DNA from 2 places in the Enterococcus sp. DJ147D b genome. Region 2 is predicted to be linked to the other one. Evidence: predicted binding sites of a transcription regulator. Region 2 holds the regulator's gene; the other holds the start of a gene.

Region 1 (16,007 bases), 1.2 Mb from region 2:
ATCCATTCGCCCCAGTTCCTTCTCGTGGTTTAGAAAGTACATTAGCGATTATTTTGTCCGTATCAGGTGAGACGTCTGAAATGATCGAAAAAACAGAAGCTTTTAAGCGTTATGGTGCGAAAGTCTTGAGTATTACCAATGACGAAACGTCAACGATTGCTCGTTTGGCAGACTACAATTTGTCTTATTATATGCCAGAAACAAGAGGAAAAGAGGAGTCACTGAATCTTACGACACAAGTCCCAGTGGTGACCTTATTAGAAATGTTAGCGCAAAAAGCGAGTCAAGAAATGGAAAGAGCACATTAGCCTGTTTTTTTTGTTGGAACATGTTCCTGCATACGGCTGAGCTCTTTTTTTCTTTGGCAAGGTTAGTTATAGTTATATATGTAAACGGATATAAAGTGAAAGAAAGGAGTATAGAAAAGGATTTATTGGATGAAGTGCACTTATTTTTTATTGGATGATTTTTTTAATTTACTTGGATAAGGAGAGATGTATTATGAACGAATGGATTAATGAGAAAGTTTTACCTCCGGTTTTAAAATTTGTTAATACAAAGCCTATTACTGCTTTGCGTAATGGGATGTTATATACAATGCCTTTCACCATTGTTGGTTCGGTTTTTCTATTACTAGCGAACTTCCCAGTTACAGCCGTTTCAGAATGGGTCAATAATTCTGGTCTTGCTGTTTACTTTAATCAAGCGTATGGTGCTTCATTTGCGATCATGGCAATTTTTGCAGTAGTTGGGATTGCTTATTCTTACGTTAAAGACGAAGGATTTGAAGGATTGCCAGCAGGAATGATTGCATTAGTTATCTTTTTATTAACAATGCGTTCAGATGTGACGGATGCAGAATCTGGTGTTGTAATTGGGAACGTAATTGATAAAGCTTGGACTGGTGGTCAAGGAATGATCAGTGCAATCTTGGTGGGATTATTTGTTGGATGGGGCTACACTTGGTTCCTAAAAAGAGATATTCGAATCAAATTGCCTGAGCAAGTGCCCGATAATGTGGCTAACTCATTTACTGCATTGATTCCAGCAGCTGTGTTGATCACTTTTGCAATGCTTGTATATATTTTCTTTGATGCAGTCTTCAGCACAACAATGATTCAATGGATTTACGAAGTAATCCAAAGCCCAATGCAAGGTGTAACTGATTCACTTGGTGGTGCATTGATGCTTGGTTTCTTAGTTCCATTCTTATGGTTCTTTGGGGTACATGGTTCAACGATTGTCGGCGGGATCATGGGACCAATCTTACAAGCAAATTCATTAGCAAACACAGAGATTCTTGAGTCTGGTAAAGCATTGACTGTTGCGAATGGTGGACATATCGTTACACAACAATTTTTAGATCAATTTATGACAGTCACAGGTGCTGGAATGACAATTGGTGTCGTGATGTTCATGGTTTTCTTTGCAAAATCAGCGCAGTTCAAACAACTTGGTCGTTTATCTTTAGCACCAGCTATCTTTAACATTAACGAACCAATTATTTTTGCAACACCGATTGTAATGAACCCGATTATGGCCATTCCATTTATTGCAACGCCAGTTGTTTCTGGCGTGATCACTTACTTTGCTTTGTATACAGGACTAGTTCCGTTATTCACAGCTGTACAAGTACCATGGACAACACCACCAATTATCTCAGGCTTTTTAGTAGGTGGCTGGCAAGCAGCATTGTTACAAACATTTGTTTTAGCAGTTGGTTTCTTTATCTATCTACCATTTGTGAAGAAAATCGATGCAATGAATTATGCACAAGAAAATGATCTTTCTTTTGAGGAAGCAGATCAATTAGAAGAGTCACAAGTTTTATAAACGATTTTACAAATTAACAAGAAATGAGTCGATCGTATGAGCGTATTGAGAAAAGATTTTTTATGGGGCGGTGCAGTAGCAGCCCATCAATTAGAAGGTGGTTGGCAAGAAGGAGGCAAAGGTGTTAGTGTTGCTGATGTCATGACTGCTGGAAAAAATGGTGTAGCAAGAGAAATTACAGATGGTGTGATTGAAGGCAAATATTATCCTAATCATGAGGCAATTGATTTTTATCACCACTATAAGGAAGATGTGCGTTTGTTTGCGGAATTAGGATTGAATTGTTTTCGAACATCCATTGCTTGGAGCAGAATTTTTCCAAAAGGTGACGAATTAGAACCAAATGAAACAGGATTACAATTTTATGATGACCTATTCGATGAATGTTTAAAGTATGGAATTGAACCAGTTATCACACTTTCTCATTTTGAAATGCCGTATCATTTGGTGAAAAAATATGGGGGCTGGCGAAATCGAAAAATGATTGAGTTTTTTACTCGATTTGCGGAAACTTGTTTCACTCGTTATCAAGAGAAAGTGAAATACTGGATGACCTTTAATGAAATCAACAATCAAGCAAATTTCCATGAAGATTTCGCACCATTTACTAATTCTGGTATTCGTTATGAAGAAGGCGAAGATCGCGAAGCAATCATGTATCAGGCTGCACATTATGAATTAGTAGCAAGTGCGCAGGCAGTGGAGATTGGTCATCGAATCAATCCAAACTTTGAAATTGGGTGTATGATTGCCATGGTTCCAATCTATAGTTACTCATGTAGTCCCAATGATATGATGGCAGCAACAGTTGCAATGCAAAGACGCTATTGGTTTACTGATGTGCATTGCAAAGGTCATTACCCAAGTTATATGGATGCATACTTCAAACGAAAAGGATTTGACTTAGATCGAACAGCAGAAGATGCCCATATTTTAAAGGCAGGATGTGTCGACTATATTGGCTTTAGTTACTACATGTCGTTTGCAATCAAAGATCATGGAAAAGCACCAACTTTTGATTATGATGAAGCAGCAGATTTAGTAGAAAATCCTTACGTGAAAGCATCTGATTGGGGTTGGCAAATTGATCCTATGGGCTTACGCTACGCAATGAACTGGTTCAATGAACGTTACGAAAAACCATTATTTATTGTGGAAAATGGATTTGGCGCGATCGATGAGATTGGGGAAAGCGGACAAGTTGAAGATGATTATCGTATTGAGTATTTACAAGAACATATTGCTTCAATGAAAGACGCTGTTGAATATGACGGTATTGATTTAATGGGCTATACGCCATGGGGATTCATTGACTTGGTTTCGGCTGGAACAGGAGAAATGAAAAAACGTTATGGCTTTATCTATGTTGATAAGGACAACGAAGGAAATGGGACATTGGCAAGAAGCAAGAAAAAATCGTTTGATTGGTATAAGGAAGTTATTGCTACGAACGGTGAAACATTAAGCTAAAAAAAACTGCGACAAAATCTCAAATGATTTTGTCGCAGTTTTTAATTGAAGGTGAAAATTATTTTTGGATCAACAACTGTACAACGATAACTAATGTATTCATACCAACGTGTGTGATCATCGAAGTCCAAATTCGACCAGTTGATTTATACAATAAACTAAAGAAGAAACCCAAAAAAAAGTAAACTAATAGATGTCCATCTGCATGTGCAACGGCAAAAAGTAGAGAACTGATTACAGCGCCTACCCAAAAATTAGAGTAGTGACTAATAAGACCTAGAATGCTACGACGAAAAACAAGTTCTTCCATAATTGGGCCACCAATAGTCGTTGCTAAAATAAAGGCAGGTGCTTTTAAAATCATCTGGATGATATTTTGCGTATTTTCAGATGGAGCGCTTTGACCAAATAAAAAAGTTTCTATTCTGACAGCTACACCTTGTAAAAGGATCGCTATCAAAATACCACCTAATCCAAGCAAAATGATTTCAGGAACACTTGCTTTGGGTACATCTGCTTCTATCGTTAAAGGTTCTTTTTGCTTAAAATACAGAAATAGTAGAATCAAAGCTCCTAGTAAATACGTGATCGTTGTCGCTGAAATCAAACCAGTCGAAGTAGTAACAATACCAGTAATGCTCAAAAGTACAGGGGAAACAAAAACTAAACCGTAGCAAAAAATGCTTAGTAGACTATATTTTTTTAATGACATAAAATTCCTCCTTGCAGGCTCTTATAAAAGATGGCTTACCTGTGTTAGTAGTCAAGATTTATTGGTAATTATACCATACGAAAGTTGTTCGCCGATGAAAATAAAAAATCAGATTTCTTTGATTTAAAAAGCTTGCAAAAAAGGAGCAGAATGAGTATTATTAAAAATGTAGGTTAGCACTCGATGAGTAAGAGTGCTAACAGAACTAAAAATCGTGTTATCGGAGGGATTTATCGTGTTAAAACCATTAGGTGACCGTGTCATCATCGAAGTCGCAAAAGAAGAAGAAAAAACTGTGGGAGGAATCGTCTTAGCTTCCTCTGCAAAAGAAAAACCACAAACTGGTAGAATCGTTGCGGTTGGTGAAGGCCGTTTATTAGAAAACGGTGAAAAAGTTCCTGCCGCTGTTAAAGAAGGCGATCAAGTAATGTTTGAAAAGTATGCCGGAACAGAAGTGAAATTTGAAGGCAAAGAATATTTGATCGTTTCTGGCAAAGATATTATGGCGATCGTTGAGTAAAGTTAGATAAATAAAATTTATTATTGAGGTGAAACCAATCATGGCAAAAGAATTGAAATTCGCAGAAGACGCACGCGCAGCAATGCTTCGTGGCGTAGATAAATTAGCTGATACAGTAAAAGTTACTTTAGGGCCAAAAGGTCGTAATGTTGTTTTAGAAAAATCTTATGGTTCTCCATTGATTACTAATGATGGGGTAACAATTGCAAAAGAAATTGAATTAGAAGATCATTTTGAAAACATGGGTGCAAAATTAGTTTCTGAAGTTGCTTCAAAAACGAATGATATTGCAGGTGACGGTACAACTACTGCTACTGTTTTAACACAAGCAATCGTTAGAGAAGGTTTGAAAAACGTAACTGCTGGTGCTAATCCTTTAGGTATTCGCCGAGGAATTGAATTAGCTACAAAAGCAGCAGTAGAAGAATTACACAATATTTCTACAGTTGTTGATTCAAAAGAAGCAATCGCACAAGTTGCTGCTGTTTCTTCTGGTTCAGAACAAGTGGGTCATTTGATTGCAGATGCAATGGAAAAAGTCGGTAACGACGGGGTAATCACAATTGAAGAATCAAAAGGAATCGAAACAGAATTAGATGTTGTTGAAGGAATGCAATTTGACCGTGGGTATTTATCACAATACATGGTCACTGATAATGACAAAATGGAAGCTGTTTTAGATAATCCTTATATCTTGATCACAGATAAAAAAATCTCAAATATTCAAGATATCTTACCTTTATTAGAACAAATTTTACAACAATCTCGTCCATTATTGATCATTGCAGATGACGTAGATGGCGAAGCATTACCAACATTAGTCTTGAACAAAATTCGTGGAACATTTAATGTAGTTGCTGTCAAAGCACCAGGATTTGGCGACCGTCGTAAAGCAATGCTTGAAGATATCGCTATTTTGACAGGTGGTACAGTGATCACTGATGACTTAGGTCTAGAATTGAAAGATGCAACGGTTGATAACTTAGGAAATGCTTCAAAAGTCGTTGTTGATAAAGATAATACAACAATCGTTGAAGGTTCTGGCGATAAAACAGCAATTGATGCACGTGTTCAATTGATCAAAAACCAAATTGCTGAAACAACTTCTGATTTCGATCGTGAAAAATTACAAGAACGTTTAGCTAAATTAGCTGGTGGTGTTGCAGTTGTCAAAGTTGGTGCGGCGACTGAAACTGAGCTAAAAGAATTGAAATTACGTATTGAGGATGCGCTAAATGCTACTCGTGCTGCCGTAGAAGAAGGCATGGTATCTGGTGGTGGTACTGCATTAGTGAATGTCATTGGTAAAGTTTCTGAAGTAGAAGCTCAAGGTGACGTAGCAACAGGGATTAAAATCGTTGTTCGTGCATTAGAAGAACCAATTCGTCAAATCGCTGAAAATGCTGGATATGAAGGCTCAGTAATCGTTGACAAATTGAAAAATGTTGAACTTGGTACTGGATTCAATGCAGCAACAGGCGAATGGGTAAACATGGTGGAAGCCGGTATCGTTGACCCAACGAAAGTAACACGTTCTGCATTGCAAAATGCTGCTTCCGTTTCAGCGTTGTTATTAACAACTGAAGCAGTTGTTGCGGATAAACCAGAACCAGCTGCTCCTGCTGCTCCAGCGATGGATCCATCAATGATGGGCGGTATGATGTAGTAATCTAACATATATAAAAGAGAGCTGTATGGTTACAGCTCTCTTTTATTGAATGAGGTATCTACAGATAAAGAACAATCATCTAAATAAAAAAGAAGACAGTTGACGAATTCATCCGTCAACTGTCTTCTTTTTTGTTATCAAAACGTTTTGCTTGCTCTGGGACGCGTTTCATAAATTATACTCGAACTATCAAGAAGGAGGGCTTACCTATGCATACTTATGTGAAAATTTTGGGAACATCAAGCACTTGTTTTTACGCGTTGGTAGATTGTCGTGAAAATAAATTAGTTTTAAAAAGTTTTCAAGGCCTGAATAAACCAGTGATAGAAAAAATTGATATCAGCGAGTTAACCAATTTAACCAAAGATACCTTTTGGGGCGGACAACGAATTAGTTTTTATTATCAAGAAAAGTTGTATCAATTTTATGAATGTGGGCCAGCTGTGATAGACTATCTACAAGAAAAACTTTTCGTTTAAGGTAGGTGGATTGACATCGTGGCAACTATTCGAGATATTGCACGTTTGACAGGCTATTCCGTTTCGACTATTTCTCGAGTTATTAATGAACACCCTTATGTGGATGAAAAGAAACGTGCAGAAATTTTAGCGGTTATGAAGGAACTAGATTATATTCCTAATGCAAATGCACGAACATTAAGTTATGGGGAAACGAAAAATTTGGGCGTCATTTTGCCCTATACTAATCACCCCTACTTTGATCAGCTGATTAGCGGAATCACTGAGGCAGCCTTTGATTCCAATTATAAAGTCACTTTATTACCAACAAATTATCAAATAAATCGTGAGAAAGCGTATCTCGAAGAATTTGCAGCAAAAAGATTTGATGGCCTAGTTGTAACATCACGTGCTAATTCATTAGAAACACTGAAGGCATATCAAAAATATGGTCCTATTATTTTTTGTGAAGAAATCAAAGATGAAAAGTCAAGTTGCGTATTTATTGATCGGGAGCAGTCGATTACAGAAGCATTGGATTATTTACAAAAAGTTGGTGTCAAAAAATTGGGTGTTACTTTAGGAAGGAGTAGCCGAATCAGTTTCAATTCTAAAATCACCTTACAATTATGTCGGAAACTCTATCCAAATTTTGAAGAAGAAATGGTTATCTGGGACTGTATTGGGTTGGAAGATGGAATCAAGGCGGGGACCTTTTTTAATGAGCATCCAGTAGACGGTATTTTTACAAATGCAGATATGGTTGCAGCTGGTATCCTCAAAGCATTTCCTAAAGGAAGAGCACCTAAATTAGTTGGCAGAGATAATCTGTATGTGAGTGAGCTATTGAACTTTTCCACCATTGACCATCACTTGAAAAAGTGTGGGGAAATGGCATTTTACTTATTCTTGAAAAAGAAACCTGAACAAATCAAGATTCCATATGAATTTATTCAAAGATAAAGATAATTGGAACGAACTAATAGAAAAAATGATTAGTGATTTTAAGAGATCTGGTTATAAAATAATAAAAAAGACTGGAATAGCTTTATGTGATGCCACAAAAAGTTCGATTTTCAAATGGAACTTTTGATGGACACTTGAGTAGGCTATCCCAGTTTTTTTCTTCGGATAAATCAAAACAGAATGGAATGAAATAATCCATTCATTTTTTCCTAGAACGGATAAAGGATCAAAAAGTAATCATTATTTATTCGTATAATATTGAATGATTTCATTCAATGCTTTGGTTGCACCATTCCCACTGCGATCATCATAATAAGCGGTAAAGCGCTCATCTGCTAGATACATTTGTCCCAAGCCCTGGTGAGCTTGTGGTGTATAAGTAGACCAACTAAATGCTAACCATTCTTTGTGCGCGTCAAAAATGGCCTTCGCTAGTGGTTGATCTAGTTCCGGCTGTGTAAGATAAGTTGCTAAATCTGTTAAAAGCTGTTCTTCAATTACCTGCATTTCTTGAAATTGTTGCTCAGTCATATTTGCCCATTTTTGATTGGCTTCCTCAACTGTTTTTTCGCCATATTTTTCTCGGATCTCTTGTCCAAATTGTTCTTCATTTTCGCTGATTTTTTGTTGTTTAAATCCTTCGAATTTTTCTTGGTCTGACATGGTTATTCCTCCTTCGTAACTAGTAAGTGTTTTTTGAACAGTTGTCAAAAGGGCGTCGATTTGTGCACGTTTCTTTAATAGCAGTTGCTGATGGTTACGTAATGCTTGCTGTTGATCAAAGTCTGGTTGGTTTAGTAATTCCTGAATTTGTTCAAGTTTGAACTCAAGTGAGCGATAAAATAAAATCTGTTGGAGCCGATCAATCTCTTTTGCACCATAGATGCGATAACCAGAAGAGTTGATCTTAGCTGGTTTAAGCAATCCAATTTCATCATAGAAACGTAATGTTCGGGGACTGACACCGGATAACTCTGCTATTTTTTTAATTGTATATTCCATTTTTTCCTCCTGACAATTGCTAGAATACTCCCTCACGTAACGAGAAGGTCAAGGAAAAATTTCAAAATCCTATTAAAAATTATGTTATACTATTTTATAAGAAAAGGAAAAGGAGAAATCAATGAACATTGTTTTTTCAGATATTGATGGTACGTTTCAAGAGCTAGGAAAAGAAATCCCATCGATTAATCGCGAAGCCATTCAAGCATTGCAAGCAAAGGGAGATCATTTCGTTTTTGTCACAGGACGAGGATATGACTTAGTCAAGCAAATGAATGATGAGTTGTTAATTGATTGTGATGTTATTTTTGGAAATGGTGCAGGCATTAAAAAAGTAGGTGAGCCTGAGCGTTACACTAGCACCCTAACGCACCAAGAAACAAAAGAAGTGATTCAAATTTTAGAAAAGCAAGAAATTTTATACTTTGTTCATACAGATCGTGGTGTGGTGATACGCCCAACAAAAGAATACACGAAACAGCTAAGTGCGCTGCGAGAATCATTAGAAAAACTTGGAGAACAAGGTAAACGAATCATGGATTATAAAGAACAATATTTTGAAAACGATTGCGTACATACGGAAGATATTGCAAAATATCTTTCCGAAAGACCTGAAACAGTCGTGGTCAAAATCGAATTGATGGAAGCAGATGACGAGCGTCACGAAGTGATTCGATCTTCTTTACAAGAAACAGAGTTACTTGTATTCCATTCATTTATAAAGACCTTAGAAATTGTGCATCCTAATAGTACAAAAGGAAGTGCTATCACCAATTATTTATCAGACTATCCATTAGCGACCAGCTATGGTATTGGGGACGGAGAAAATGACTTAGCTATGTTAGCTGTTGTTGATGTGCCTGTTGCTGTGGAAAACGCTGCAAGGAATGTAAAAGAAAATAGTCATATGATTGCACCAAGTTGTAGTGAAGGTGGCGTCGGTCAGTTTATTTTTGAACATGTTCTATAAGTAAAAAGAAAAAGAGGGATGAGATGAAATTAGTTGAAACACCAATCAATAGTAATCTAAATATCAAGACATTTTACCCAAAAATAGTGAATTTCTTTTTTGGAGATCAAACAATCAACTATTACAAATTCTACGCACTAGATCGTACACAAATTTTATATGTAGATACATACGATAAGATTCAGTTGATGATGATTAATACGAAAAAGAAGATCACAAAACAAGAAATCGACTATGCTATTCGCCGAATTTTGAAAGTAGCACGGGAAGAGGTATCTGTTCATGTCGGAGTCAAACAAGAATTGGAAAGGGCCGGCCTCCAATTCAAACGTCCAAATAAAGATATTGTGATCATCGAACAAAACGTAGCCAATATATAATAAAAAAACTTCTCAGTAAAAAACTGAGAAGTTTTTTTATTTTTGAATAATTTCTTTCCAAAAATGAAAATATTGTTCAGCTAAGCAAATCGTTGAAATCTGTTCCCATTGGATAAAATGCTCATCAATATAGAAGCCATCAGGTGTGATGGTTGGTTGAACAAATCCTTCTGCATAACTATGATCCAAGCGCTCAACGATAATCTTTTGCTTTGCGATATAAGCAGTGATAATAACTGTTTCAAAGTGTTGTGTGATTGTACGCATACCGGCCTCCTTAATCGATACTGTCTAAATAGAGTGCACGAATAAATGAATTAATAACAAAATGAATTGAAATCTTTTACAAATCAATTAGAACATACGTTCGTATCTCTGTCAATCCATTCATAGAAGAAAAAATGAAAATGATTGAAGAATATAAAATTGATATTTTCGGAAAAAAATCAAGTTTGCTTTTCCTATTTCGTTTTTTTGATATAATGGTTAGGAAATGAAAAATCGCCAAGAGGAGTATTAAACAGATGAATAAAATTTACCCAGATGACAGTTTGACGCTACACACTGATTTGTACCAAATCAATATGATGCAGACATACTGGGAATTAGGTCGCGCAGATTTACATGCCGTTTTTGAATGTTACTTTCGAGAAATGCCTTTTAACCATGGTTATGCTGTCTTTGCTGGTCTGGAACGTTTGGTTCAGTATTTAGAAAACTTAACTTTCAGCGAATCAGATATTGATTATTTACGAGAAGAGGGTAACTACCCAGAAGACTTCCTTATTTATTTAAAAGAATTTGAATTTAAAGCAACTGTTCGTTCAATGCTTGAAGGCGAAATCGTCTTTAACAATGAACCACTTATTCAAGTAGAAGGACCACTAGCACATTGTCAATTGGTTGAAACAGCGCTACTGAATATGGTCAATTTTCAAACATTGATTGCTACGAAAGCAGCCCGAATCAAATCCGTTATTGGTGATGATCCACTATTGGAGTTTGGGACAAGGCGTGCGCAAGAACTGGATGCAGCAGTTTGGGGAACACGTGCGGCCTTCATTGGTGGTGCCGATGCGACAAGTAATGTGCGTGCTGGGAAAATTTTTGGTATTCCTGCGAGTGGAACGCATGCTCATTCATTGGTTCAATCCTATGGAAACGATTATGATGCCTTCATGGCTTACGCAAAAACACATAAAGACTGTGTCTTTTTAGTTGATACGTATAATACATTGAAGTCAGGTGTGCCAAGTGCGATTCGAGTAGCAAAAGAAATGGGCGATAAAATCAATTTTCAAGGTGTTCGAATCGATAGTGGTGATATGGCATATATTTCAAAACGTGTACGTGAACAGTTAGATGCGGCAGGATTTACAGATGCAAAAATCTATGCTTCTAACGATTTAGATGAAGCAACAATTCTAAATTTAAAAATGCAAAAGGCTAAAATTGATGTTTGGGGTGTTGGCACTAAGTTGATTACAGCTTATGATCAACCGGCATTAGGAGCGGTGTTCAAATTAGTATCGATTGAAAACGAAGAGGGAAAAATGATCGATACCATCAAATTATCTAGCAACGCAGAAAAAGTAACAACGCCAGGGAAAAAGCAAGTTTGGCGTATCACACGGAACTTTGATGGGAAATCTGAAGGTGACTATGTCACATTGTGGAATGAAGATCCTCGTAAGGAAGAAGAAATCTTCATGTTCCATCCTGTTCACACGTTTATCAATAAAACGGTACGCGATTTTTCTGCGCGTCCGATGTTACAAGATATTTTCGTTGAAGGTAAGTTAGTCTATTCATTGCCAAGTTTAAATGAAATCAAAGAGTATGCACGTGAAAATCTGGATTCTCTATGGGAAGAGTATAAACGTGATTTGAACCCACAAAAATATCCAGTCGATCTATCAACAGAATGCTGGAATCATAAGATGTCTATTATGGAACGAATGAAAAAAAGCGTTGCTGAGCTACACAATGAAGCATGAGTAAAATCGCTGAGGGGGAAAAAACATGAGTTTACAACAAGAAATCATCAAAGAATTAGGCGTGAAACCTGTCATTGATGCGCAAGTAGAAATTCGTCGAAGTGTGGATTTCTTGAAAGACTACTTGAAAAAATATCCATTTATCAAAACATTTGTTTTAGGGATCAGTGGCGGACAAGATTCAACTTTAGCTGGCCGTCTGGCACAATTAGCAATGTCTGAAATGCGTGAAGAAACACAGGATGACAGTTATCAATTTGTTGCTGTTCGCTTACCTTATGGCGAACAAGCGGATGAAGAAGATGCAAAAGCTGCATTGGATTTTATTCAGCCTGATGTGAGTTTACGTGTTGATATCAAACCAGCCGTGGATGCACAAGTTTCTTCATTAGTTGAAGCAGGTATCGAAATCAGTGATTTTAACAAAGGCAATATCAAAGCACGTCAACGAATGATTACCCAATATGGCATTGCTGGTGCAAAATTTGGTGCCGTCTTAGGGACAGACCATGCAGCAGAAAATATTACAGGATTCTTTACAAAATTTGGTGATGGTGGGGCGGACATCTTGCCACTTTTTCGTTTGAATAAACGACAAGGAAAAACCCTCTTAAAAGAATTAGGCGCCCCAACCGAATTGTACACTAAAATCCCAACAGCTGACTTGGAAGATGGTAAACCATTGATTGCGGATGAAGTTGCTTTAGGTATCACTTATGATCAAATTGATGATTATTTAGAAGGAAAAGAAATTCCTGAACATGCGCAAGAAACCCTTGAAGCTTGGTGGAACAAAACCAAACATAAACGTCATCTACCAATCACAGTTTTCGATGACTTTTGGAAGTAAAGGCTTTGAAGAAGTCTGAGAATTTAAAAATTCTCAGACTTCTTTTTTGTTTCGAGCAAGTCATATTTTGCAAGTCCCGATAAAGAAATACAAAGAATAGCGGAAAACGTTATAATAAAAGGAGAAATCAAAAAAAATGAGAAATATGTTTCGAAGAAGTTTTCAATTATTAGCAAGGAATGCCAATTATAAAATTGAAAAAATAATCATTTAGTAGGTGAAGAAAAATGACACAAAAAATCAAACTAGTAATGAGTGATATTGACGGAACGATTTTAACTAGCCAACACAAAATTGATGACGAATTAGCTGTTCGTTTGAAACAGCTCAAAACTAAAAAGATTCCTTTTGTCTTGGCATCTGCCAGATCACCTAAGGGAATGCAGGCCATTGCTAAGAAATTGGAAATCACTGAATACCCAATGGCTTGTTACAATGGTGCCTTGATTGTTCGAGAGGTAGAAAATGATCAATTTCAACAAATTTTTAGTCAAGAATTGAATATAGAAGAAACGCTTCAGCTCATTGGACTATTAACAAAACAATTCAAAGACATCTCAATTAGTTTATATTCAGGAAGTGACTGGTATGTAGAGGCAGTGGATGAATGGGTAGCACAAGAAGCTGCCATCACGAAACTGGAACCAATTGTAGCCAGTCTTACCCAACTACTTTTAGAACAAAAGCTACCTGTGCATAAACTATTATTGATAGGGGCAACGCCAGAAATTAAGAAATTAAAAAAAGTTTGTGAAACATTAAATCTGGAAACTAGTTCGTTTTATTTATCAAAGAAAAATTATCTTGAAGTTACCCACTATGAGGTATCGAAAGAAAAAGCGTTAACGACTGTGGCAGATTACTATCAAATTCCTTTGGAAAGTACGATGGCAATTGGGGATAATTTTAACGATTTGCCTATGATCAAATTATCTGGACTGGGTGTGGCAATGGGCAATGCACCAGAAGAAGTGATTAAAGAAGCAAATCTCCAAACTTTGACCAATGATGAAAATGGTGTGTCAAAAGCATTGTTGAATCAGATTCTTTTGAAAGAAAGTTGATTGTATTTCTTTATGAAGGAGACAAACTGTTCTACTTAGAAAACGAATGGAATAACGACGGATGGTTAGTAGAAGTTAATTCTTGTCTAAATTTCGGTAATCAGAGATACTGATAAAAAGGAGGCGTTTTTATGTACCGAATTTCGTTCGTTGATGAGATTGCAGAGGAACAGTTGAAACAATTAGAAGGACCATTTTTTGAACGTACGAAGAAACAAAACGCGCATGGCTTGCTCGTAAGAAGCTCTGTCGTTGAAGAAGACTGGATAAGTCCAGAATTGCTAGCAATTTCAAGAGCTGGTGTGGGTGTCAACACGATTCAGGTACAAAAAGCTACTGAAAATGGCACGATCGTGATGAATACTCCTGGTGTGAATGCAAATGCAGTTAAAGAATTAGTCCTAAGCTGTTTGTTTCTGTCTGTTCGCCCGGTTACCAAAGCAAGCGAGATGGTTCAAAAATTAGAGGGAGAAAATTTATTAGAACAAGCAGAAGCAAATCGAAAACCGTTTGTTGGTCAAGAATTACAAGGCAAGGTGATTGGTTTACTGGGATTGGGTTCAATCGGAAGAGAAGTTGCTCGAGTCTGTTATGAATTAGGCATGGAAGTTTTGGGCTATGCTAGAAGAGACCATGAGTTAGACTATGTAGAACAATTACCCTTGCCTGATATTTTACGCTTATCTGATTTCGTCGTGATTATGTTGCCTTCAACACCGGACACAAACGGTTTGTTGGGGGAAGAACAGTTATCTTTAATGAAAGAAGAAGCTGTTCTGATTAATGTTGGACGAAGTGAAATTGTGGATAACACAGCACTTTTACAAGTTATTGAGAATGGAAAACTGGCAAAATACATAACAGATTTTCCAGCACAAGAATTTTTAGGAAATGAAAAAATCATGATGCTTCCGCATATGGGTGGGTCCACACGAGAAGCTTTAGCGGATAGCAGTCGCGAAGCTATTCGGGCACTACGAAACTATTTGCTATTTGGAACAGTTCGTTCATCCGTTAATTTTCCAACTGTGCGAATGATTTTTCGTGCGCCCTATCGTTTTACAATTTTCTATCAAAAAAGACAAGGTATCTTATCTGAAGTTTTTAAGATCTTAGAGGAGAATGTCTTGCCAATTGGTAATATGACGCGTAATCAAAAAGAGGAGTACGTCTATACACTTATAGACATTGAGAGTACAGATGTCCAAAATTTATTAGAAGCTAAACGTCAGTTGGAAACAATTGCAGATGTCAAACGCGTGCGTTTATTAGCTCACCCACAAGTGTAATCGAGTTATTTTTATTTTCTTAATTAGCCAGTGACTGCTTTACATTCAAATTTGATGCTACTAAAATAAGAGAGTGAGTCAAATTTAAATTAGTCGTTTAAGCTTGTAAAGTAGACGATGAAGGAGCAATTAATTGAAGAAAAGAATAAGTGATCTTTCACTCAAACAAAAAAGTATCATTCGAATTAGTTTGACTACGATTGGTGTGATTATTTTAGTTGTCTTGAGTAATTTGTTTTTACAATGGTGCCAAAATGATTTGTCTTATGACTTAGCATTGAAATTTGCGTTTTCTTGGCATACAGAAAAGTTTATTTTAGCTTGTTTGGTTTTACTCGTTTTTCTAGCCTTTCTAAGTAGCGTTGCCGGTTCGGTTTTGATTGGTTCTATTTTGTATACAACAATTATCGGGATTTTAGGGATAGCTGACTATTTAAAGATGAGTTATCGACAAGAGCCCATTTATCCCGATGATATCAAAATGATTACTGAACTTGGTTTGTTGAGAGAAATGGCAGGCTCAACGACATTTTTTGTCTTAATGGGGGTTGCTGGCTTAGTAATCATCTTATTTGCTTGGGGGTTATATCGCAGTTTTAAAAAAGGGCGTCGTTTTCAGCTTGTACGAGGAACTGTCTTCGTTCTATCTGTTATTTTGTTGATGTACATCGGTAGTTTTAATAACCCGAATAATCTTTTACGAAAAGCGTATAACAAAACAGCCTTGTGGATTCCTTATAGTCAAAAAATGAATTACTATAATACAGGTTTTATTGGCGGGTTTCTTTACAATCTACAAGTTGAAGCAATGGATGAACCAAAAGGCT
Region 2 (16,007 bases):
ACGCTCGTAAATCCCTGCCTTCATGCTGCCTTCTGTACCTAACAAGGCTACTGAACCAGTTGTTTGTTGACGAACTAATTCATTGGCCGCTTCTCTTGGCATATGCAAGAGGGGGATAGCCGTTGCTGCTTGTAGCTCATCAAAAAAATAATGCGCCGTATTACATGTCAATACGATAAAATTGGGCTGTAGTAGGTTTTGCTTTTCAATATCATCGAGCAAATAAGGAATTGGATTTTCCTTTTCACGATCCAAAATATAAGCAGTTCGATCAGGCACCGTTGCATGATTGAACAATACATAGTTTAGATATTCTTGGTCCTTAGTTGCATTTGTGCGGTGATTGATCAAGCGGACAAAACTTTCCGTCGCCATTGTTCCCATACCGCCCAAAATACTGAAAAAATTTTCCATGACTAGCCTTCTTTCACATGAAAGTATTTTTTGAATCGAGGAATATAGTTATGGAACATATATTTCATTAACACCCAACGTTTCAATGAACGATCGCCATCATAAAATACAGTTGTGCCAAAACGTTTTTCCTGGATCATTTTTTCTGCAATTTTTTTATCTTCATTCTCTCTTGCATACGTTAAGAAGATTTTTTTTGGTACGCCCATCCACAGTTTTGCATCTGAAGAATCTTTTGTACCATAAATAGTTTCTGTAAATGGTTTGTGGAATACTCTGTCTTCGGTAACAAAACGTGCTAAATTAAGCCCATTCAATGTAACAAAGAAGCTACTACGTCCTTGGCGTAAATTAATTTCAAATAATTTATATTCACCATCACGTGGATCATACTTCATGTCAAAATTCGCAAAGCCAGTATACTCGATTGTTTCTAAAAATTTCTTGATTGTCTGATAAATTTTTTCATTGTAATCTGGCATAATTACCACATAATTACCAATTGACGCAGGTGTTGGATCTTCCAAGAGCGGATGTCCCAAGCACATCATACGAACCTGATGATTTTCATCAACATAAGCGTTTAACACACGCATGTTGCTATCATCTCCAGGAATGAAGTCTTGAACAATCATCTCACTCGTATATCCAGCTTCGTAAATTCGTCCTAAAATCAAATCAAACTCTTCACGATTATCGATAATAAATGCTTTTTTTCGTCCTTCAAATTGGACAGAAAGATACTCGACACTATTCGCTGGTTTTAATGCAACTGGAAATTCAAATGGCAGTTCTTGTTCCAAACGACCATCCACTAACATTGGTTCTCTAACAATTAATGTTTTTGGATAAGGAAGTTGATATTTTTCGCAAACTTCATAGAAACTTACCTTATTGATTAACCGTTTGAATAATGAATAATCAATATACGGACAAATAAAGTATGCCGAGAGTTCTTCTTTATGCTGAGATATCAACTCTGCATATCCATCGCCACAAGCAATCAATAAATATTTTTTGCTGTGGTCGGAATATTTTTCTTTTGCCAAACGTAACATTGTTTCGATAAAAACTGGATCCTTATCAAAACCGGGAATCACTTCGACACTCACGATGTTACTATAACGGGTTGGTGCAAGTTGGTTTGAAGCATAGGCTTGGCACACTTTTCCATAGGCTTCATTAAATGAACGAGCCATACCATAGACGTTCATATCACTTCCCAATAATATAGGAATAAATTCTTCATTTACATTACTATTCATCACAATCTCTCACTTACTCATTAATCTACTGATTCTTTATTTAACTACACAAGGAATATCATACCATAAAGAAAAAAGCAATCAAAGGAAACTCCTCCGATTGCTCAATTCTTTTTTGAACGGATTGAACTTATAGGAAGTTTTATCTATACCAATTCAGTGTAGAAAGAACTACCTTGTAATGTATTTTAGAAGATGCTATCTAAAAAAACAAGTGTTTTATCATCTTTTAAAGTTTTTTTAACCATATCACCATTTTTTAATTTTTAGACCTTTTCTTCCATTACTTTTTCTAAATATCGTCCAGTGTAACTCTCTTTTACCTTAACAATATCTTCTGGTGTCCCAGTGGCTAAAATCGTTCCGCCACCATCGCCTCCTTCAGGCCCTAAATCAATGATATAATCCGCAGTTTTGATGACATCTAGATTATGCTCGATTACTAATACCGTATTTCCTGCATCCACTAGACGTTGTAAAACATCTAGTAAACGTGCAATATCATCTGCATGTAGCCCCGTTGTCGGTTCATCAAGAATATAAAAGTTCTTACCATTGGATATTTTATGCAATTCACTGGCCAATTTCATCCGCTGTGCTTCTCCACCGGATAATGTCGTCGCTGGTTGCCCCATCGTAATGTAACCTAATCCGACATCCACGATTGTCTTTAATTTACGATGAATTTTAGGAATGTGTTGGAAGAATTCTACAGCGTCTTCAACAGTCATTTCTAAAATATCAGCAATATTTTTTCCTTTATACCGTACTTCCAACGTTTCAGAATTGTATCGTTTGCCATGACACACTTCACAAGGAACATAAACATCAGGTAAAAAATGCATTTCGATTTTGATGATTCCGTCACCACGACAAGCTTCACATCGGCCACCTTTTACGTTAAAGCTAAAGCGTCCTTTTTTGTAGCCACGCATTTTAGCTTCATTTGTTTGTGCAAAAAGATCACGAACATCATCAAAGACACTTGTATAAGTTGCTGGGTTACTTCTTGGTGTACGGCCAATGGGGCTTTGATCGATATCAATGATTTTTTCGATACTATCATAACCAGAAATTGTTTTGAATTTACCCGGTTTAGCTGAATTTCGATTCAATTTTTGTGCAAGAGCTTTTTTCAAAATACCATTAACCAAAGTACTTTTTCCAGAACCAGAGACACCAGTGACTGCCACGAATTCTCCTAGAGGAAACTTCACTGTCACGTTTTTCAAGTTATTTTCTGCTGCTCCAGTAATTTTAATTGCTTCACCATTTCCTTGGCGACGTGTTGTTGGTACAGCAATCTTCTTTTTTCCTGATAGGTATTGTCCTGTTAATGAACGTGGGTCTTTCGCAACTTCTGCAGGCGTTCCAGCTGCAACGATTTGTCCACCTTGCTCACCAGCACCTGGTCCTACATCAATCAAATAATCCGCTGCTCGCATGGTATCCTCATCATGTTCCACAACAATCAAAGTATTGCCTAAGTCTCTCATTTTCTTCAGTGAACCAATCAAACGATCATTATCCCGTTGATGTAACCCAATTGATGGTTCATCCAAAATATACAGAACACCTGAAAGATTTGATCCAATTTGGGTGGCTAAACGAATTCGTTGTGCTTCCCCACCAGATAGTGTTCCAGAAGCCCGACTCAAGGTTAAGTATTCCAACCCAACATTTTCTAAAAATGACAATCGATCGTTTACTTCTTTTAAAATCGGTTTAGCAATCATCGTTTCTTGTTCAGATAATGTTAAACCTGAGAAAAAATCAACTGCTTTTTTGATCGATAATTCATTTGTTTCACCAATATTTGTTCCATTAATTTTGACAGATAAGGCTTGCGGATTCAAACGTAATCCTTTACATGTTTGACAAGTTAATTCCGTCATATATTGACGCATTTGCTCTCTCGTAAAATCACTGCTTGTTTCTTGATAACGACGAGCAATATTCTTTAGCACGCCCTCAAAAGATGCTTCCACGTCACGCACACCGCCAAAATCATTTTCGTAATGGAAATGGAATAATTCATCTGTCCCATTCAAAACAATTTCTTGATGTTCTGCTGGTAATTCATCAAACGGTGTGTTCATATCAATTCCATAACTTTCACACGCTTGTGCCAACATTTGAGGATAGTATTGCGAACTGATTGGATTCCATGGAACAATTGCTCCTTCAGCCAAGGTCTTGGTACGATCAGGAATAACTAAATCTTGGTCTACTTCTAGTTTCAAACCTAGTCCATCACAATCGGGACAAGCTCCAAATGGCGCATTGAATGAAAACAATCGTGGCTCCAGTTCGCCAACTGTAAAGCCACAATAAGGGCAAGAGTAATGTTCACTGAACAGCATTTCTTTTTCACCAATCACATCAACCAAAGCATAGCCATCTGCCAAGCGTAATGCTGCTTCAAAGGAATCGAACAAACGTGAACGAATGCCCTCTTTTACCACTATTCGGTCAATAACGATAGCAATATCATGCTTTTTGTTTTTTTCCAGTTCAGGAACCTCAGTAATGTCGAAGGTATCACCATCCACTCTTACACGAACATACCCTTCTTTTTGAATTCGTTCAAACACTTTTTTGTGCTGACCTTTTTTCTTTGCAACAATTGGTGCTAAAATTTGGATCTTTGTCCGTTCTGGTAACTCTAACACTTGGTCAACCATTTGTTCAACCGATTGACTGGTGATCTCAATGTGATCATTAGGACAGATTGGATGGCCCACACGTGCAAAAAGCAAACGTAGATAATCATTGATTTCTGTTACTGTTCCTACCGTCGAACGAGGATTTTTACTTGTCGTTTTTTGGTCAATCGAAATCGCCGGACTTAAGCCGTCGATACTGTCAACATCTGGTTTATCCATTTGCCCCAAAAATTGGCGAGCATAAGCAGAGAGACTTTCGACATATCGTCGTTGTCCCTCTGCATAAAGTGTGTCGAAAGCTAATGAGCTTTTCCCAGAACCAGATAACCCTGTAATCACTACAAATTTATCTCTTGGAATTGTTACATCTACATTTTTTAAATTGTGCTCTCTGGCACCATGAATAATAATTTTATCGTTAGCCATCTCGTCCTCCTGCTCTTTACTCCGCTGCCTTCAATTCTAAAATTGTATCGCGTAAATTAGCGGCAGTTTCAAAATCTAAAGCTTTCGCAGCATCTTTCATTTCTTTTTCTAATTTCATCAATAAATCAGCTTTTTCTTTTCGACTCATTTCATTATAAGAAACTTGGACTGTTCCTTTGGCGTCATCTTTTGCCTCTTTTGTAATAGAAATCAAATCACGAATTTCTTTGATAATCGTTTTTGGCACGATTCCATGTTCTTCATTATATGCTTCTTGTATCGAACGTCTCCGTGCCGTTTCATCCATTGCTGAACGCATCGAGTCCGTTACTTTATCAGCATACATGATTACTTTTCCTTCTGAATTTCGTGCTGCACGCCCAATTGTTTGGACAAGCGAACGTTCACTTCTCAAGAATCCTTCTTTATCAGCGTCTAAGATAGCAACCAAAGAAACTTCTGGAACATCTAATCCTTCACGCAATAAATTGATCCCAACTAAAACATCAAACTCACCTAAACGTAAGTCACGAATAATTTCCGTCCGTTCAAGGGTTTTGATATCACTGTGCAGGTATTTTACTTTGATTCCCAGTTCTTTAAAGTAATCAGTCAGATCTTCAGACATTTTTTTCGTCAACGTCGTTACAAAGACACGTTCATTTTTCTCCACTCGGTCATTGATTTCACCAACCAAATCGTCAATTTGACCCATGATCGGACGAACTTCAATCACTGGATCTAATAAACCAGTTGGACGAATAATTTGTTGGATTACTCTATCCGTTTGTTCATTTTCATAAGGCCCCGGTGTAGCCGAGACGTAGATAATTTGATGGACATGTTGCTCGAACTCTTCTAATCTTAATGGCCGATTGTCAAGCGCTGAAGGCAAGCGGAACCCATAATCAACTAACATTTGTTTACGCGCCCGGTCACCATTATACATTCCGCGAATTTGTGGCATCGTTACATGTGATTCGTCAATGACAATCAAAAAATCTTCTGGAAAGAAATCAAGCAATGTATAAGGTGGCTCTCCTTCTTTTCGACCATCCATATGTCGCGAATAGTTTTCAATGCCTGAAGTGTAACCCATCTCTAGCATCATTTCGATATCATAGTTTGTTCTTTGTTCTAAACGTTGCGCTTCTAGTAACTGATTATTATCTCGTAACACTTTTAAGCGCATCTCTAGTTCGGCTTTGATGTTCGCAACAGCCTGTTCCATATGTTCATCATTTGTCACGAAGTGAGTAGCAGGGAAAATAGCAACGTGTCCTGTTTCACCAAGCACCTCTCCAGTTAGCGCATCTACTTCCCGAATTCGTTCGACTTCATCCCCAAAAAATTCGACTCTCAAAGCACGTTCGTCGCGTGAAGCCGGAAAAATCTCCACCACGTCACCGCGTACTCGAAACCGACCACGCTGAAAATCAATATCATTTCGTTCAAAATTGATTCCCACTAGATTCCGAATCAATTGATTACGATCAAGTTCTGCTCCTTGTCGAATTGAAACAACTTGTTTCTGATATTCAAATGGTGAACCTAATCCGAAAATACAAGAAACAGAGGCAATCACAATTGTATCGTTCCGCTCTAGAAGGGAACTTGTAGCCGAATGGCGCAGCTTATCAATCTCGTCATTGACACTTGAATCTTTTTCAATATAAGTATCACTAGATGGAACATACGCTTCTGGTTGATAATAATCATAATAAGAAACAAAATATTCAACCGCGTTTTTGGGAAAGAATTCTTTAAATTCTCCATATAATTGTCCAGCTAAAGTTTTATTATGTGCAATAATCAATGTTGGCTTATTTACTTCCTTAATCACATTTGAAATCGTATAGGTCTTCCCCGTACCGGTTGCACCTAATAAGATTTGCGCTTTCTCCCCACCAACCACACCATCCACTAATTGGCGTATCGCTTCAGGTTGATCCCCTGCTGGTTGGTACTTCGAGACAAGCTCAAATTGTTGAGAGGTATCTCTTTCAATCATTTTTCGTCCCCCTTTTCATTCATTCCTTTTCATTTTATGACTTGCAAAAAGAAAAGGAAAGCAAAGGCATTCCTTACTAAAAAATTATAACACACCGAACATACTTTCGCCACTCCTTTACCTCGGCATTCCATGTTAGAACTTCTTACATAGGATGTTAGATTTTATTGTTTTTTTCATTTTTTTAAGTTTCAGAACTTGTCTGATTCATTACTTTTCACCTATAATAAATAGATATTGAGAATTTAGGAGGTAATTATGAAAAGAAAGCATTTATTCTACTCGTTCATTTTCATAATGGCAGGATTTATCACACTTGCAACTAGTAATCCTGCCCATGCAGAAACAAACAATACGGAATCAAGTACCGCCGAGTCGATGCAGATGGCTCAGCCAAAAAAAGACAAATACGTCGTTGCTAGCGACTCTGCCTTTGCACCCTTCGAGTTTCAAAACACGGACGGTAAGTATGAAGGAATCGATGTTGAGTTAATGAAACAGATTTCCGAGCTTCAAGGCTTCAATATCCAAATGGACTATCGCGGATTTTCCGCTGCGTTACAAGCATTAGAGTCTGGACAAGCTGATGGCATGATTGCCGGAATGACCGTCACAGATGAACGTAAGCAAAGTTACGATTTTTCTGATACTTATTTTGATAGCGGAATTCAGTTGGGCGTAAAACAAGGTGATACATCAATCAAATCCTACAAAGATTTAAAAGGGAAAACAGTTGGTGCCAAAGTCGGAACCGAAAGCGCTGAATTCCTGAGCAATCATGAAGAAGAATATGGCTACAAAATCAAGTACTTCGACGCTGCTGACCAATTATATGACGGTTTGAAAGTTGGTGCGATTGACGCAATCATGGATGACTACCCTGTTCTTGGTTATGCTATCAAACAAGGTCAAAAAATTGATACCCCAATGCCAAAAGAATCTGGTGGTAAATATGCCTTCGCAGTTAAAAAAGGTGAAAACCCAGAACTTTTAACGATGTTCAATGAAGGACTTAAAGAGTTAAAGCGCACAGGCGCCTATGACAAAATCATTGATAAATATGTAGCTACTTCAAATGAGTCAGCAGACTCAACCAAAGACGAATCAACAATCATCGGTTTAATCAAAAACAATTACAAACCATTATTACGTGGTTTTTGGATGACAATCGTTCTTGCTCTAGTCTCTTTCGCTTTGGCACTAGTAGTGGGTGTTATTTTCGGATTATTCAGTGTCTCACCTATTCGTGCACTACGCATGATAGCAAGCATTTACGTTGATATCATTCGTGGAATTCCAATGATGGTACTTGCCTTCTTCATTTTCTTTGGCTTACCTGGAATTGTTGGATTTACAATTCCAGATTTCATTGCTGGCGTTATTACATTGACCTTAAACGCGAGTGCGTATATTGCAGAGATCGTTCGTGGCGGTATCAACGCCGTTCCCGTTGGACAAATGGAAGCTTCGAGAAGTTTAGGGTTGTCTTATAACCGAACAATGCAAAAAATCATCTTGCCACAAGCTATTCGAATCATGCTTCCTTCATTCGTTAACCAATTCGTTATCTCATTGAAGGATACAACAATCATCTCTGCAATCGGAGTAGTCGAATTACTACAAGCTGGTAAAATTATCGTTGCCCGTACCACACAAAGTACGTATGTTTACTTAATTATCGCAGTCATGTATTTAATCTTGATTACCGCTTTAACAAAATTAGCGAAAGTTTTAGAAAAGAAGGTGAAGTAAGATGTCAGAAAAAATCTTAGTTGAACATCTTGTAAAAAAATATGGTGAAAATACTGTATTAAATGATATCAACGTCTCAATCAACGAAGGCGATGTCGTTTGTATCATCGGCCCTTCTGGTTCAGGAAAAAGTACTTTCCTACGCTGCTTAAATCGTCTAGAAGAGCCAACGGATGGTGACATCATCATCGACGGCGCTCATTTAATGGATAAAAACACAAATATCAATCTTGTTCGTCAGCATATCGGAATGGTGTTCCAACACTTTAATTTATTCCCTCACCTTTCTGTTTTAGAAAATATTATTCTTGCGCCAATGGATTTGAAAAAGGAATCTCGCGAAGAAGCAGAAAAAAAAGCCATCAAGCTATTAGATACAGTTGGCTTAGCTGATAAAAAAGATATGTCACCAGAAATGCTCTCAGGCGGACAAAAACAACGTGTTGCGATTGCGCGTGCATTAGCAATGAACCCAGACATCATGCTTTTTGATGAACCAACCTCTGCACTTGATCCAGAGATGGTCGGTGATGTTCTGAACGTCATGAAAAAACTTGCAAAACAAGGAATGACCATGGTTATCGTTACTCACGAAATGGGCTTTGCCAAAGAAGTCGCTAATCGTGTCATGTTCATTGACGGCGGAAACTTCCTTGAAGACGGAACACCTGAACAAATTTTTGAAAATCCACAAAACGAACGCACAAAAGATTTCCTAGATAAAGTTTTAGATATTTAACCAGAGAACCTGAAACAGTTTCAAAACATGAAAAGCATCGTCAAAATCTTGAACAAGATTTTGACGATGCTTTTTTGATTCATATTCTAGAAGAACTAATCATTGCTAAGCACTTCTTTTTATCACTCGTGTCCTTCATTACCAAAGGACTTACGAGTGTATCACAACCCGTTTTTTGATTCAGTTTATTTTCAAAAAGTTCACTTTATTAAGTAAGCAGATAAACAATAAAACGGTGAAGTGACATATTTGTCGACTTCACCGTTTTATTATTTACGCTTTTTTCCGCCAAAAGCATCCTTCATCTTATCGAAAAAACCATCTTCTTGCTGTTCTTCGACTTTCATTCCACCTGCTTCAGCAAATGAGCGTAACGCTTCTTTTTGTTGCTCATTTAAGTTCTTCGGTGTAATTAGTTTCACTTTCACGTGTTGGTCACCTGTTGCACCACCACGTAGTTTAGGTGCACCTTTTCCGCGAAGACGGAAGTTTGTTCCTGTTTGTGTCCCTGCTGGAATTTTTAATTTAACATCCCCATGAACAGTTGGAACTTGAACTTCATCTCCTAAAGCTGCTTGTACAAAACTTAATGGTAATTCGTAATAGATTTCTGAACCATCACGATCAAAAATATTACTTTCTTCTACACGGAAGACTACATATAAATCACCGAACGGCCCACCGTTTTCACCTGCTTCACCTTGACCAGCTAAACGCATTTGTTGTCCTTCTTCGACACCAGCTGGTACATTTACTTTCACAGAGTGAGCTTTCTTTTCATGACCTGAGCCATGACAAGTTGGACACGGTTCTTTGATTTCTTTTCCAGTACCGTGACAAACATCACACGTTTGACGACTCATCACGCGCCCTAGTGGCGTTTGACGTTCAACATTGATTGTCCCTGAACCATGACATTTTTGACATGTAATTGGTTCCGTACCAGGTTTTGCACCATTCCCATGACAAGTGTGACAAACTTCTTCGCGGTTATATTTGATTTCTTTTTCAATACCAAAGATTGCTTCCTCAAAACTCAAATCAATTGTGTATTGCAAATCAGCTCCTTGGCGAGGTGCCGTCGGATCAACTGAACGACCTCCGCCTCCTCCAAAGAAAGAGTCAAAGATATCTTCAAAACCACCGAAGCCACCTCCACCTCCAGAGAACCCGCCAAAGCCACCGAAGCCGCCTCCGCCTCCAGCGCCATAATTTGGATCTGTGCCAGCATGACCATATTGATCATACGCAGCCCGTTTTTGTGGGTCACTTAAAATTTCATAAGCCTCAGATACTTCTTTAAATTTTTCTTCTGCATCTGCTTCTTTGTTAATATCAGGATGATATTTCTTAGAAAGTTTACGATAAGCTTTCTTTATTTCATCTTCTGAAGCCCCTTTTGAAATTCCTAAGACTTCATAATAATCACGTTTCGTTGCCATAGGCTTTCCTCCTATTGGTTCTAATACATCAAATTCACATCGCTTGTAATCATATCACATTTTAGACGAAACCAAAACTGCTGCATGCATTCTTTCAAAAGAAAAAGACTGTGGCAAAAAGTCGGATCGACTTTCCCCATAGCCTTCTCTTTTTTACGAATAGGTAGACAGTCCAGAAAAGATGGCTTTAGCCGAATCTACAGATTTCAGCTAAGTCCAAGTTTCCTGTTTTGGTCTACTCCTAGCACACTAGGGAACTAATTATTTGTCGTCACCGTCGACTTCTTCAAAGTCAGCATCAACGACATCGTCTGCTCCGCCTTGTGCTGCTTCAGGATTTTCTTGTGCTTGTTGTTGTGCAGCTTGTTCATATAATTTAACTGTTAAGTTTTGAACGATTTCATTCAAAGCATCACGTTTTGTTTTCATTTCTTCAATGTTATTTGCTTCAACTGCTGCTTTTAATTCATCGCGAGCCGCTTCTGCTTTTTGAACTTCTTCTGCGTCTACTTTACCTTCTAATTCTTTCAATGTTTTATCAACTGAGAATAATAAAGCATCTACGTCATTGCGAAGATCCACTTCTTCTTTACGAGCTTTGTCAGCTTCTGCATTTGATTCTGCATCTTTTACCATACGTTCGATTTCTTCGTCTGATAAACCTGATGAAGATTTGATAGTGATCTTTTGTTCTTTTGAAGTACCTAGATCTTTTGCTGATACATTGACGATTCCGTTTTTATCAATATCAAAAGTAACTTCGATTTGAGGAATACCACGTGGTGCTGCAGGAATATCAGTTAATTGGAATCTTCCTAATGTTTTGTTATCAGCAGCCATTGGACGTTCACCTTGTAAAACATGAATATCTACAGCCGGTTGGTTATCAGCAGCTGTTGAGAATACTTGTGATTTACTTGTTGGGATCGTTGTATTACGATCAATCAATTTAGTAAAGACTCCACCCATTGTTTCGATACCTAATGATAATGGTGTTACATCAAGTAAAACAACATCTTTTACATCACCAGTAATAACGCCACCTTGAATTGCTGCACCCATTGCAACAACTTCATCAGGGTTTACTGATTTATTTGGTTCTTTACCAGTTTCTTTTCTTACAGCTTCAACAACTGCAGGAATACGAGTTGAACCACCAACTAAGATTACTTCATCGATTTCAGATTGTGATAAACCAGCATCTTTTAATGCTTGGCGTACTGGAATTTTTGTACGTTCAACTAAGTCAGCTGTCAATTCATCAAATTTCGCACGAGTCAATGTCATTTCTAAATGCAAAGGTCCTGCTTCGCCAGCTGTAATAAATGGCAAGCTGATTTGAGTGCTTGAAACACCTGACAAATCTTTTTTCGCTTTTTCAGCAGCATCTTTCAAACGTTGTAAAGCCATTTTATCTTGACCAAGGTCTACGCCGTTTTCTTTTTTGAATTCCGCAACCATGTAATCAATGATCTTGTTATCAAAGTCATCCCCACCTAAATGGTTGTCACCAGCTGTTGATAGTACGTCAAAGACACCATCACCTAATTCAAGGATTGATACGTCAAATGTACCACCACCAAGGTCAAATACTAAGATTTTTTCGTCGCGGTCTGTTTTGTCTAAACCATAAGCTAAAGCTGCTGCTGTTGGTTCATTGACAATACGTTCAACTTCCAAACCAGCAATTTTACCAGCATCTTTTGTTGCTTGACGTTGTGCATCGTTAAAGTATGCAGGAACAGTGATAACTGCTTTCTCAACTTTTTCACCTAAGTAATCTTCAGCAAAGCCTTTGATATATTGAAGAATCATTGCAGAAATTTCTTGTGGTGTGTAAGATTTTCCTTCCACTTCTACTTTATATCCAGGTTCGCCAATGTGACGTTTGATTGATGAAATTGTATTTGGGTTAGTTACAGCTTGACGTTTTGCCACTTCACCAACTTGGATTTCACCATTTTTAAATGAAACTACAGAAGGTGTTGTACGGTTTCCTTCTGGGTTTGCGATAATTTTTGCTTCGTTTCCTTCTAATACAGCAACTGCAGAGTTTGTTGTACCTAAGTCAATACCAATAATTTTAGTCATATTAACGTCTCCTTATTAAATAAAATTTATTTTATAGTTGCACGAATTACTGCGCGACAATGACCATTGTTGGTCTTAATACGCGATCGTGTAATTTGTATCCTTCTTGCAAAACTTCTACAATCGTATCTGCCGGCAACTCATCAGATGCAGGAACAGTTTGGACTGCTTGGTGAAGCATTGGGTCAAACGTTTCGCCTTTCGCAGGAATTTTTTCGATTCCTTCTTCTTTAAGTGCAAAACGGACACCTTCTAATACCATTTCGACACCTTTTTTCAAGCTAGCACCTTGTTCGTCTGAAACTTCTGTTGCTAGCGCTCGTTCTAGGTTGTCAATTGAAGGCAATAATTTTTTTGCTAAATCTTGCGAACGATATTTTTGCAATTGTTCACGTTCATTTTTTCCGCGATTTGCCATATTGGCAATTTCAGCTCGGGCGCGTAGGAACTTATCTTCCATTTCTTCTAAGTCAGCTTTCAAGTTGACGATTTCAACATTTTCCACTTCAACTTCTGAAACACCTGAGTCTTCCGCAGCTTCTGTATCGACTTCCAAATCTTGCTGGATGTCTTTTAATTCTTTGTCTAATTCCTCTTGGTTTTCTTTCACGATACAGTCTTCCTTTCATTATTCAGTCAGCTGTCTTGATTATTCATACTAAAAATCAGATTAGCTGCTATCAATCTTAGAAATACGGACTTACGATCATGAGCCAGATAAATCAAGCAAACGATAGTAATCAGCCAGCTTATTCGCTAGTTCTTTTCGATAGACATCAACCAAACCAAACATTCGTGAATAAGGCATGCTTGTTGGTCCGAGTAAGGCAATGGTTCCTCGACCATGCCCATCAATTTCATAACTTGCTTGAATCATACTCATGTTTTGTAGCAAATCATTACCTAATTCAGAGCCAATCTTAATATGAATATTACTATCCATTGGAACAATCATTTGAGTAAGCTCGTCGGAATCTCTCATTAAAGAAAACATCGACTTAAACTGATTCAAATCTTGATGGGGTTCATAATCAAGTAGATTCATTTGTCCACTCACATAAATTTTATCTTCAAATACTTGACCTAAAACAGCATCAAATAAATAAGAGATACCTTCCGTTGATTGGAAATATTTATGTAAGATCATTGGGATCTCTGTTCGTAATTTTTGATAAACAGTCATTAGTGGATCTCCCACCAAGCGGTCGTTAACAAGCCGAACCATTTTTTCTAAATCTTGACTCCCCAAATTTGCTGGAAGAGTAAATACCTGACTTTCAACATTACCTTTATCCGTCACCACGATAGCAATGATTTGCCGATGGTTTAACGGAACGATTCGGAAACCCGTTAATCGGCGATCTTTCACTTCTGGTCCCAACGAGAATGTCGTATAGCTTGTCAATTCAGACAAGATTTCAGCAGATTGACGTATGATTTCGTTGATCTCATGAAATTCTTTCCCTAAAGACTGCCTAATCACTTGCAAATCATCATTTGTTACACGAGTTGGTTTTAATAAATGATCCACATAATAACGATACCCCATTGCAGATGGAATTCGGCCAGAGGAAGAATGAGTTTTTAATAGTAGCCCGTCTTCTTCTAGCGCCTTCATATCGTTACGAATCGTCGCTGAACTCGCTTCAATTCCCTCGGCCATTAGCGTTTTGGAACCAACGGGTACGCCACTACTCGTATAGTTTTGGATGATCAGACGCAAAATATCACTTTGTCTCTGTGTTAACATCTTCCATCACCTCTCATTAGCACTCCTATCTTCTAAGTGCTAACCTACTTACTAATATAACAAGCCGCCTGCTTTCTGTCAAGAAAAACACATCATTTTTTAGCACTCTTCCATTCCGAGTGCTAACGATAGATTTTATTCAAAAAAGAGCGAGAAATCAATATTTTTTTGACTTCTCGCTACGCAATTATTTGTGATTATTTTTTTATTTAATTAAATTTAAACAATTTTTATTTATTAATTTCCGTTTTTGGTAACAAAAATTTTTCAAAAACTTCGTTCCCTAAAAATGTACCTTTGGAGGTTAAATAAATTCTTTCGTCCGCATTCACTAACAAGTCTTCTTTCACTAATGCATCTAATGTTGACTGGTAGAGTGACTCTATCGTTTGTTGATAACGATCATAAAAATGTTGTTTGCTGATACCGGATTTTTTACGTAAACCCAAAAACATTTCCTCTTCAATCTGATTATTTCGTGATAATTTCTCTTTTTCTAAAATTGGTAAGTTTCCTTCACGCAACGGATGTAAATAATGTTGGATTGGTCCTTTATTTCGATAACGCGTTTGATCGAGATACCCACTTGCCCCTGCACCAAAACCAAAGTAATGATCATTGTTCCAATACATTAGATTGTGTTGTGATTCATGACCGGTCAGCCCAAAATTACTAATTTCATATTGATGACGGCCATGTCGTTCCATTGCTTCAATCGTTTCCTCAAACATCTGCGTTTCTGTTTCTTGATCAGGCAACTCCAATCGCCCTTGTCTCACCCAATTCATGAACATCGTTTTGTTTTCCAAAATCAATGAGTATAAAGAATAATGCGGCAAATCTAGTGTTAATGCTTTCTCCAATGTATCACGATAATTTTCAAGTGTTTGTCCAGGCAAAGCATAAATCAAATCGATACTTACATTAGAGAAGCTTTCTGCTTCCAAAAATGACATTGTTTGGTATACATCTTCTGCAGTATGTTTTCTACCAATTTTCTTTAACAAACGATTATCAAAGGTTTGGACTCCCATAGATAAACGGTTCACATCATAATTTTTCATAACCTGTAACTTTTCACGAGTTAAATCACCTGGGTTCGCTTCAACAGTAAATTCCTTTCCAGATCGAAAAGGTAAAATATCACGGGCACCTGCTAACAAACGATCCAATTGTTGTGCGGATAGTGAAGTTGGTGTCCCCCCACCAATATAAAGTGTTTCTAAATCAGCTATAGGGTGTTTCTCCATCATCAATTCCATCTCTTTTAGTAACATTTCGACATACTCATCAACTGGTTGCCCCTCTAAAAAAACTTTATTGAAGTCACAGTAATAACAGATATGCTCGCAAAATGGAATATGGATATACGCAGAAGTTTTACGTTCTGCGGAATTAGTTGTTTCATTCATTGAATTAAATTCTCCTTACATCGAAAAGTCGTACCATTT

What was found. Region 2 encodes HrcA, which represses chaperone genes, less so after heat shock. Its sites were predicted from a motif close to TTAGCACTCNNNNNNNNNGAGTGCTAA; they were not measured.
Region 1: groES (co-chaperone GroES) is a predicted target of HrcA. The motif match lies at 4,189-4,215, and genes of this name have one in related genera.

What each region holds. Positions count from the first base shown of each region.
Region 1 is NZ_CM177104.1:2,235,388-2,251,394, reverse strand. It holds gene AC4BD1_RS10610 (SIS domain-containing protein) at 1-308, shown strand, start outside; gene AC4BD1_RS10605 (PTS sugar transporter subunit IIC) at 502-1,833, shown strand; gene AC4BD1_RS10600 (6-phospho-beta-glucosidase) at 1,870-3,303, shown strand; gene AC4BD1_RS10595 (CPBP family intramembrane glutamic endopeptidase) at 3,362-4,015, opposite strand; gene groES (co-chaperone GroES) at 4,251-4,535, shown strand; gene groL (chaperonin GroEL) at 4,576-6,201, shown strand; gene AC4BD1_RS10580 (hypothetical protein) at 6,414-6,683, shown strand; gene AC4BD1_RS10575 (LacI family DNA-binding transcriptional regulator) at 6,702-7,625, shown strand; gene AC4BD1_RS10570 (MerR family transcriptional regulator) at 7,869-8,630, opposite strand; gene AC4BD1_RS10565 (HAD-IIB family hydrolase) at 8,752-9,600, shown strand; gene AC4BD1_RS10560 (DUF1827 family protein) at 9,624-9,980, shown strand; gene AC4BD1_RS10555 (hypothetical protein) at 10,017-10,247, opposite strand; gene AC4BD1_RS10550 (nicotinate phosphoribosyltransferase) at 10,505-11,977, shown strand; gene nadE (NAD(+) synthase) at 12,003-12,827, shown strand; gene AC4BD1_RS10540 (Cof-type HAD-IIB family hydrolase) at 13,055-13,891, shown strand; gene AC4BD1_RS10535 (NAD(P)-dependent oxidoreductase) at 14,023-15,180, shown strand; gene AC4BD1_RS10530 (LTA synthase family protein) at 15,314-16,007, shown strand, end outside.
Region 2 is NZ_CM177104.1:1,069,695-1,085,701, reverse strand. It holds gene AC4BD1_RS05245 (amino acid racemase) at 1-414, opposite strand, end outside; gene AC4BD1_RS05240 (D-aspartate ligase) at 417-1,682, opposite strand; gene uvrA (excinuclease ABC subunit UvrA) at 1,946-4,771, opposite strand; gene uvrB (excinuclease ABC subunit UvrB) at 4,788-6,782, opposite strand; gene AC4BD1_RS05225 (amino acid ABC transporter substrate-binding protein/permease) at 7,041-8,534, shown strand; gene AC4BD1_RS05220 (amino acid ABC transporter ATP-binding protein) at 8,536-9,273, shown strand; gene dnaJ (molecular chaperone DnaJ) at 9,543-10,715, opposite strand; gene dnaK (molecular chaperone DnaK) at 10,977-12,806, opposite strand; gene grpE (nucleotide exchange factor GrpE) at 12,853-13,416, opposite strand; gene hrcA (heat-inducible transcriptional repressor HrcA) at 13,513-14,556, opposite strand; gene hemW (radical SAM family heme chaperone HemW) at 14,787-15,968, opposite strand.